2 regions of the Lactobacillus kefiranofaciens genome follow, and region 1 is predicted to be linked to the other one. Evidence: predicted binding sites of a transcription regulator. Region 1 holds the regulator's gene; the other holds the start of a gene.
What was found. The regulator Rex, encoded in region 1, represses fermentation and respiration genes when NADH is low (regulators of the CRP and FNR family bind a similar motif). The targets are predictions, from matches to a motif close to TTGTGAANTANTTCACAA.
Positions count from the first base shown of each region.

Region 1 (5,063 bases):
AGTTGCGTCAATTTCAACTTGGATAAACTTAGCGTCTTCACGGAACAATGGAGCTTGACCATTAGAAAGCATCCAGTTAAGACGTGCACCGATCAAGAGAACAGCATCTGCTTGACCAAGTGAAAGTGAACGAGCAGAAGCGGCGGATGATGGAGAATCGTCTGGTACAACACCCTTGGCCATTGACATTGGTAAGAATGGAATCTTAGTCTTGTCGACTAATTCTCTAATTTCCTCTTCGCTTCTTGAGTAGGCAGCACCCTTACCAAGTAAAATAACTGGGTGCTTAGCATTCTTCAATAATTCTACTGCACGGTCAATTGCGTCATCTGATGGCAATTGCTTAGGAGCAGGGTCAACTACCTTGTAAATGTTGGCGTCTGACTTTTGTTCAACAGTGTCAGCAACAGTTGCTGCAGGAAGGTCCAAGTAAACACCGCCTGGACGGCCACTAACAGCAGTTCTAACTGCACGAGCTACAGCTAAGCCCATGTTCTTGTGCGCGATCAACACGGTAAGCTGCCTTACAGAAAGGCTTAGCTACGTTGTATTGATCAATTCCTTCGTAGTCTCCACGATCTAGATCGATGACGTGACGGTCTGATGATCCTGAGATCATGATTAATGGGAAACAGTTCTTAGTAGCTTGTGCTAAAGCTGTTAAACCATTTAAGAAACCAGGTGCAGATACGGTTAAAGCTACGCCAGGTTTACCAGTGATAAAACCTGCAGCAGCAGCTGCATCTACAGCTGCATCTTCACGTCTAAATCCATAAAATTTCATGCCTTTTAACTCTGCCAAACGAGCAAAGTCTGTTACTGGAATACCGACAACACCGTACATGTTATTTAAGCCGTTTGCTTGTAAAGCATCAACTAAAAGTGCGGCACCAGTAAGTTCTGTATTATTAGCCACGAAAATACCTTCTTTCAATAATCCCCAAAAATGCAAACAAGACATGCATTTCAAGTTAAAGAAACACCACTTAAAATTAAGATACAAGTTAAAATTTATAAAAAATATATAGTTATTTATAAAGTAAAAACAAAAAACACTTCACTATATTAGGAAGTGTTTCATATATTTCTTTATAAGTTATTCAAAATTATCCATTTCTTCGATGGCTTTTTCCCAGGCGTTATTTGCATCGTCTAATTGTTTTTGAATATTAGATAATTTTTCTTGTAGTGGTCCGAGCTTGTCAAAGTTCGAGGCAATGTCTGGGTTAGCCATCTCAGTTTGGACGTTTTTTTCTTGCTCTTCAAGTTCTTCAATTTTCTTTTCAGCTTGATCAATAGCGCGTTGCAGTTTTCTCTTCTGTGAGTTGCGTTGCTTTTGTTCTTGATAAGACAGTTTTTGCTCACTGACTTCCTTTACCGGAGTAGTTTCTTCAATACTCTCAGCTGCCGCATTTTGCTTGGCCTTTTCATCAAGATAATAAGAATAGTTACCATTATATATCTTGGCGTGACCATCGCGAACGGAAACAATCTTGTTAGCTAGTTGGTTGATGAAGTAACGGTCGTGAGAAACAAAGAGCAAAGTACCGTCGAAGTCTTTCAAAGCTTCTTCTAAGACTTCCTTAGCTTCAATGTCCAAGTGGTTGGTCGGTTCGTCCATTAGCAAGAAATTATCGTGTTCAAGTGATAAAACTGTTAAAGTCAGACGAGCTTTTTGTCCACCAGATAATTGCCCGACAGTCTTGTCGATGTCCTTAGCCGTGAACAGAAAACTAGCAAGAATCGAGCGAACATCACGCTCTGGCATGGTCTTATGCCGATCCCAAACAGTATCTAAAACCGTCTTAGAAGGATCAAGGCCTTGGAGTTCTTGATCGTAGTAGCCAATATCTAAAGAGGCACCACACTTGATTGAACCGCCTTTAGGAGTTAGCTGCTTCATGATTGTTTTGAGCAGTGTAGATTTGCCAATCCCGTTTGGACCGATGATGGCTACGCGATCGCCTTTATTAATTTGGAAAGAGATATCTTTGACCATTGTTTTTTCAGGATAGCCAATGGTTAAATCCTTGAAAATTAGCACTTCTTTACCAGAAGGACGTTCGCTGTTGAAGTGAATACGTACCTTATTTTTATGTTTTGGTGGTTTAATCCGGTCGATTTTTTCTAGCTTTTTACGCCGGCTCTGTGCTCTTTTGGTAGTCGTAGCTCGAACCAAGTTCTTTTGGATGAACTCTTCGTCTTTTTTGATTTCAGCCTGTTGCTTTTCATAAGCGGCTTCTTGATCCTTGTCGCGTTGTTCGCGCTGCATGACATAGGCAGAATAGTTGCCCTTGAATGGCGTCAATTTGCCGAATTCTAATTCGAAGATTTGGGTAGCCAGGTGATCCAAAAAGTATTGGTCGTGGGATACAACCAAAATCGCGCCACTGTAGTTTCTTAAAAAGCCTTCCAGCCAATCCAATGTATCTAGATCAAGATAGTTGGTTGGTTCGTCTAAAAGAAGTAGGGCCGGCTTACGTAAAAGCAGTTTAACAAAAGCTAACCGCGTCTTTTCACCGCCAGAGAGACTGCCAATCTTTTTTTGCCAAGTATCTTCTGGAAACTTAAAGCCGTTCAGAATGCTCTTAATGTCAGACTGATAAGTGTAACCGCCTTTTTGTTCGAAATTAAATTGCTTTTGATCATATTGCTTAAGCAGTTCTTGATCTTCAGGATGATCGGCAATTCTTTCTTGCATCGCGGTTAAACTTTTGCCTTCTTTAATTAATGGGGCAAAAACGGATTCCATTTCATCCCAAATGGTTTGGTTTTTGTCTAAGGCATTTTCCTGTGCAATATAGCCGACATCAATGCCTTTATTAACGGTAAACTCACCATGGGTGGGTTCCTGTTCACCTGTCATAATTTTTAACAGAGTGGTCTTACCAACTCCGTTAGGACCAACTAAACCGATTCTGGCATTAGAATCAATTGAAAAAGTTACATTTTTAAATAGTGTATTGGCCCCAAATTGTTGTTCTAAATCGTGTCCTTGTGCAATAATCATAATTTTTCACCTAATCATTATTCTACCATATGATGCAACGGGTTTTGGAGAGGAATACTATGTTTATATATGTGAAAAATAGCATCCTTGTGAATAAGATACTTGCACAAGTAGCATGTTTATAGTTATGATAGTAATGCTTGATTGTGCATTCACAAACAAAAATACATTTGGGGGGCTTCCATTATGGAAAAAACAAAAATTCCAAAGGCAACAGCAAAAAGATTACCATTATACTATCGCTATTTGATTATTTTGAATGAAGAAGGTAAGGAAAAGGTATCATCAACTGAATTGTCTGAAGCAGTACAAGTTGATAGTGCTTCAATTAGAAGAGACTTTTCATACTTTGGCGCGTTGGGCAAACGTGGCTATGGCTATGACGTTAAGAGCTTGCTGTCCTTTTTCAAGAAGATTTTAAATCAAGATACTTTGACTAATGTTGCCCTAGTTGGTGTTGGTAACTTAGGGCGAGCACTGCTTAATTATAACTTTAAGAGAAGCAATAATATTCGCATTTCCTGTGCATTTGATATCAATAAGAAGATTACGGGTCGTATCTTAAGTGGCGTTCCTGTTTATGATTTGGAAGACATGAAGCAGCAGTTGAATGATCAGCAGATTACGATTGCTATTTTAACGGTTCCTTCTACGGCTGCTCAAAAAACGACAGACGTCATGTTCGATGCTGGTGTGAAGGGGATCATGAACTTTACGCCGATTAGATTATCTGCTCCAGCTAGTGTGCGTGTACAAAACGTTGACTTAGCAACGGAATTGCAGACTTTGATTTATTTCCTAGATAGTGATAAAGAAAATTAAAGCTAAAAAAATAACCAGGGACAAAATCCTGGTTATTTTTTATGCTGTCGTTTCACCCTTAATCAACTTAACTGGCAAAACATAATTTTTTTGTTTTAATTCTTGCTCAGGATGCGCAATTCGCTTGAGTAATAAATTAACCAATAAAGTTGCAATATCCTCGATAGGTTGAGCAATTGTAGATAGCTCCGAATGATAAGTTTGCATCAGTTGCGTTCCATCAAAGCCAATAACTTTTAATTCACTGGGAATCGAGATACCTAGCTTTTTAGCCTCCTGTAAAACCAAAATAGCGGTTAAATCATCAGTGCAGACAACCCCATCAGGTTGATCGTTTGTCAACATATTATGGACTTCCATATTTTTAATGTTAGTCGAATCCGAAAAAGCCACGGAGCGAATATGGGGCGTAAAGCCATAATTTTTAGCTTCATCGAGATAGGCATCTAGACGTTCATCGGTAGGATTGCCCTTTTTATGTTTGTTGCCTAAGAAGTAGATCTTTTTGCAGTCGCCTTGAATTAAATCACGTACGGCAAGTTTAATCCCCTGATAGTTGTCGCAACTGACAATCGGGACGTTTTCGGCTAGTTTACGATCAAAAGAAACAATCGGCAAACCTAATTGCTTATATTCTTCAATCCCTAGATTGTGAGCCCCTGCAATAATGCCATCAACCTGGTTGGCCTGGAGCATGCGTAAATATTCATGCTCTTTCTTTTTGTTCTGTCCTGCGTTGCAAAGAATTACTTTATAACCCCGTTTAAAGAGCGTCGTTTCAACATCTTGTACTAATTCCGCAAAAAACGGATTGGTAATACCAGGAAAGATCAACCCAATTAATTTCATTTTTTTACCTTGCAAGGAACGAGCAAGGGAATTAGGCTGATAATTTAATTTTCGCATTGCCGCAAAAACTTTGTCCTTGGTTTTTTGACTTAAATAGCCATGATTATTAATCACTCGCGAAACAGTTGTCACAGAACAGCCTGCTTCTTTGGCAACGTCGCTTAATTTAGCTGCCATTTATATCACCTTATTTAAAGAATTGTCTTCATCTGCCAAAGTTGGCCTGTGTAAGCAGTATTTTGCTCAAAAGCAATCTTTGGGTTAGCTTGATCAGCAAAGTAGCGACCGGTTAAGACTTCTTCGCCGCCATTGACGAAAACTTCGATTAATGAGTGGTCGACAAAGATATCAAGTTCTAAATCTTTGTTAGCTACTAAACTAG
Region 1 covers NZ_CP061341.1:427,700-432,762, forward strand. Annotated here, with positions in the region: partial or broken gene oxc (oxalyl-CoA decarboxylase) at 1-961, opposite strand, end outside; gene ICI50_RS02185 (ABC-F family ATP-binding cassette domain-containing protein) at 1,097-3,010, opposite strand; gene ICI50_RS02190 (redox-sensing transcriptional repressor Rex) at 3,197-3,832, shown strand; gene ICI50_RS02195 (LacI family DNA-binding transcriptional regulator) at 3,872-4,858, opposite strand; gene ICI50_RS02200 (sucrose-6-phosphate hydrolase) at 4,873-5,063, opposite strand, start outside.

Region 2 (5,063 bases), 840 kb from region 1:
GGGGATTTCTACTACCTGCCTGGGTCATAATAAGGACTTATAAAACATTTTAGACCCAGCAATAAGTATATCAATAATTTTCACATAATGGTATACCAAAATTAATATCTTTATGTCTTTTCCTAATGATGCTCTTGTATAATAGATACAAGAGCATTTTTTTGATCGGGAGGATTTTCAAATGTTAAAAGATGGAACTTATACAGCCAAGGCACGGGGCATGGCAGGCTTTGTATCTGCACGCTTGGAGATTAAAGATGGTAGGATTAATCATGTAGATCTAGATTTGACGACAGAAACGCCACAGTATGGACAAAAAGCTCAAAAGCAGCTAGAGCAAGAAATTATGACGCAGCAATCGGCCGATATTGATGCAGTTACAGGTGCTACTTTTACTTCTAATGGAGTTAAAGATGCAGTAAGGCAAGCACTTAAGCAGGCAGAAAAGTAGAAAGGGTAAGTTTGCTTTGCATGTAAGTACTTATTTTATTATTGGTGCGATTATCGTCTTGATTATCGCTCTTTTTCGTTCAGAGCATAAATTTGAATTTTTGAAAGCTGCTATTTTGTTTGTAATTCAAATTTTCTTTTCGACGATTAATTTTTTGATCTTTTTAGTGATTGCATATTTATTAATGCGAAATCGAGATCATATTAATCTAGGAAATTTATTTTTGCTGCTGGCAGTATTTGTAGTTTTGTCGGGAATTTTTGTTTATTGGGGGATGCGAATTGCAGCTCACGTTTTTAAATTTTCAACTACAACGTTGACTTTGGTAGAATATTACATTCAGTGGTGTTTGATTTATGTTACTGTTTATCAGGCAATTTTCAGCAATATCAAGCATATTAGCTCAATTACGCATTTCATTCGAGTGGGGAATTTTTTGGATCCGAACCTGTTCGTGGTGATTGTTTTGCCATCCTTTATTTCGGCCTGGATTGCAGTGATTCTTTATAAAAAAGCAATTAAGGCAATTTAAAAAGGGCATCCAGTCGGATGCCTTTTTCATTAATCTTATTTTGTTCTTTCCAGGATTTCATCCATCTTTTGGAAGAATAAATCTTTGTGTGCCTTGGTAACGATGGCAACTTCTCGTCCATTAGGATCACGATCGAAGCTGCCGGCACGTAATCCATCAGTAATTACTTTGGCATGTGCCGTTTCAGTTTCAACGATTTCTGGATAAAGAGCACTTACTGTGGTTAATACATCCCATAAATATAATTCAGCACTTGGAATCGAAATAATTAAACTGTAGCCTTGGCCTACTAAGTCCATTGCTGGATATTTGCGCAAGCTTGCCCAATGCTGTCTTAATTCATCGTTAAGCGGCAATTCTTCAGTACTTTCTAAGCCCACCATTTGAATCGGAATGTTTGATTTGAAAACGCGCTTGACTGCATATGGGTCCCAGAAGGAATTCTATTCTTGACTGCCGTCTGCGTTAATCATAGCGACATTGCCGTGTCCGTCAAGAGAGCCACCCATCCAATAGAGCTTTTTGATATTCTTTTCAATACTGGAATCGACATCTAGTGCTCTAGCTAAGTCAGTTAAAGGACCAGTCATGACTAAAGTTACGGGTTCTGTAGACTTTTTAACTTTATCGACTAAATCTAAGTGAGCTGGTAATTCCGCTTGCGGGGTAGCAATTGAACCTTTTTCATTTAAGATTGGCAAGTAATTAAAAGAATAAGTTGCCATGCGCCATTCATGTGGAAACTGGTTAACCGCCAGTGAATTTGACCGTGCCACGGCTAATTTATCTTTACGCAAGTTAAAGAGATCTGTCATTTTGCGGCATGCTTCAACAGAAGGATCGATGTAGCCGTCAGCATCAATTGATCCTACACCCAATAATTTAATGTTTGGTGCTTGGAGCAATAGTAAGTATGAAACTAGGTCATCAATATTACCGTCATGATTAAAATAAATATTTTTCATTGCTTGTTCTGCCTTTCTAACTATCTAAATCTATTTTAGCAAGACTTTAAATGAAATGGTCGGTCAAATAGTTCTTTTTACGATAATCGCTGGGCATCATTTGGTATTGTTGCTTAAACTTCGTGTAAAAAGAATTTTGATTATGGATACCAACTAATTCACAAATTTTAGCAATGGAATAATTGCTAGAAGTAAGTAAATATTGCGCTTGTTCAAGACGCTTTTTGGTGCGCAATTCAATGAAGGTGTGTCCGGTTAATTTTTTAATTAAATTACTCAAGTAAGGCTTAGTATAGCCATAACGATCAGCTAATTTGCTCAAAGAAACATTCTGATAGTCATTAGAAATTTCGGTTAGGAGATCGACTAGCAAGCGACTCTGATTGCCATAAACCTTTTTTTCGATCATAGGATAATTACGAATAATCTTAGCTAATAAAATATTAAAATAATTGTCGATAATTAAGCCGCGGTAGATAGAACCGGAATAATATTCATTGATAATATCATCCATAGTATTAGTAATATCTTCATTTTTAGGGAAGATGATAAATTTTTGCTTATTTTCATTTTGTAGAGAAGTATTTTTATTGTTAAAGATCAAATTGATCATTAAATCATTTTTATCTAGTTGATCAATACAATGATGACAGCCAATATCCATCATTAACACATCGCCTTGAGTCAGATGAATATGTTCTCCTTCAACTAGTTCATCACAGTTGCCTTTAAGCATATAATTAATTTCTACGAATTCATGACTATGCAAAGGATAGGGAGCGAAGCGATTGTGTTTGCTTAAATAAATGGAGTGATGGCTAAGTAGTTTTTGATTGACTACTCGTTTTTTACCGTTTGTTATTAGAACATATGGTGAAAGATCATTAACAAATTGATGTTTAGCAATCTGCTTTTTTTCGATTGGAGTTAGGGCAGCTAGTTGCTGCCAAATATTTTGGTTAATCATAAGTTTTTGCTGCTTCTTTGTTAAAAAATAATATTAAATGCAATATCTAAATAATATGTAAACGCATACTCTATTAGTACTATAGCATTGTTTTTAATTAAAGATCTTAAAAAATGATAGTAAACAAAATTTATTTTTGATATTGTAAAAAGATTCACAAGAACTAAGATAAGAATTGTAAAGATTCAAGAGAGATTGTTAAAAAAGAGGTTTATAATTATGAAGATTAAAGCTGCTGTAGTTGAAAAGAAAGGCGATCCATTCGTTATTAAGGATGATATTGAATTGCACGATGTTGGTCCAACGGATGTTCAAGTACACATGGTTGCTAGTGGGATTTGTCACTCAGATGAAGCTATTCGTAAAGGCGATGCTTCATTAGGCTATCCTGTAATCTTAGGGCATGAAGGTGCCGGAATTGTTGAAAAAGTAGGCTCTGAGGTACAAAATTTAAAGCCAGGTGATCACGTTGTGATGGCCTTCTATGCAGATGGTCTTTGTGATAAATGTTTGCAAGGTATTCCAACTCAATGTCGTAACTATGCTAAATACAATTTATCAGGTACGCGTTTTGATGGTGATGATCAATTCCAAGAAAATGGTAAGCATATTTCAGACATGTTTAACCAATCATCATTTACCACTACTACTGTAACTAACCAACGTAATTGTGTTAAAGTTGATAAGAGTGCTGACTTGCGTAGAGTAGGACCTTTAGGCTGTGGTTATATTACTGGTTCTGGTACAGTCTTTAATACCTTAAAGCCACGTCCAGGTCAAACGATTGCTGTCTTTGGTACTGGTGCCGTTGGTTTAGCTGCTATGATGGCTGGCAAGATTTCAGGTTGTACTCGGGTAATTGCCGTTGATATTGTTCCTAGTCGTTTGGAATTAGCCAAGGAATTAGGCGCACTTGATACGATTAATTCTAAAGAAGAAGATCCAGTTAAGAAAATTCAAGACTTAACCGATGGCTATGGTGTTGATTATGCTGTTGATACTACCGGTTTGCCTGCAGTAATGAAGCCAGCTCTTGATGCCTTAGCTCAAGGTGGCACGCTTGCAGCTATTGCTGTTACTCCACATGACTTTACCTTCTCTACTTGGAATGACCTTTGTGTTGGCGACAAGAAGGTTATCGGTGTCAACATGGGGGATGCAATTCCTCAAATCGATGTTCCTCGTTTGATAAGATTCAATAAGTTAGGTATGTTTGATTACGAAAAAACTGAAAAGTTCTTCGACTTTGATGATATTAACGAAGCAAACCAAGCTTCAGTTTCAGGTAAGGTAATTAAGCCAGTCTTGATTATTGATAAAGATTACCAACCAGGTAAGTAAGTTTAAAAAATTAAATTAAAAAGCACAATGATTTCTATTGCAGATTTCATTGTGCTTTTTGTTATATTTTGTAATTAAAATTAATCCAAATCTTGACCATTTGATTCAATAACCTTCTTGTACCAGAAGAATGAATCTTTGCGTGAACGAGCCAGCGTACCTTCACCGGCATCATTTTTGTCAACATAGATAAAGCCGTAACGCTTATCCATTTGACCAGTACCAGCAGAAACCAAGTCGATGCAACCCCATGGTAGGTAGCCCATTAAGTCAACGCCATCAAGTTCAACGGCCTTTTCCATTTCTGAAATGTGGTTTCTTAAGTAATCAATTCTATAGTCATCATGAATTGAACCGTCAGATTCGACCTTATCGTAAGCTCCAAGCCCATTTTCTACGATAAACAAAGGCTTGTGGTAGCGATCTTGTAATTGGTTAAGAGCAATTCTCAAACCTTCTGGATCGATTTCCCAGCCCCAATCACTGCGCTTTAAAGTAGGATTCTTGGCAACTGCCTTGGCCAAATCGCTTAAGTCATCTGGTTTAACCTTTTCGCTTGAAACGGTGGTAGTTTGGTAGTAGCTAAAGCCAACATAGTCCACAGTGCCTTCTTTAAGAACAATTCTGTCTTCGTCAGTAATGTCAGGACGATAGCCGTTTCTTTCAATATATGCTTCAACTTCACGAGGGTATTCGCCAAAAACATGAACGTCAGAGAACCAATCACGACGCTGTTCCCACTTGTCAGCTAAAAGAACGTCATCACTTGATGGGGTTAATGGACGAACAGGTGAGTAATTGATCATG
Region 2 covers NZ_CP061341.1:1,263,773-1,268,835, reverse strand. Annotated here, with positions in the region: gene ICI50_RS06295 (FMN-binding protein) at 182-451, shown strand; gene ICI50_RS06290 (SA1002 family membrane protein) at 468-983, shown strand; partial or broken gene ICI50_RS06285 (nucleoside hydrolase) at 1,019-1,948, opposite strand; gene ICI50_RS06280 (AraC family transcriptional regulator) at 1,995-2,915, opposite strand; gene ICI50_RS06275 (NAD(P)-dependent alcohol dehydrogenase) at 3,135-4,256, shown strand; gene ICI50_RS06270 (6-phospho-beta-glucosidase) at 4,337-5,063, opposite strand, start outside.
Region 2: ICI50_RS06275 (NAD(P)-dependent alcohol dehydrogenase) is a predicted target of Rex. The motif match lies at 3,058-3,075, and genes of this name have one in related genera.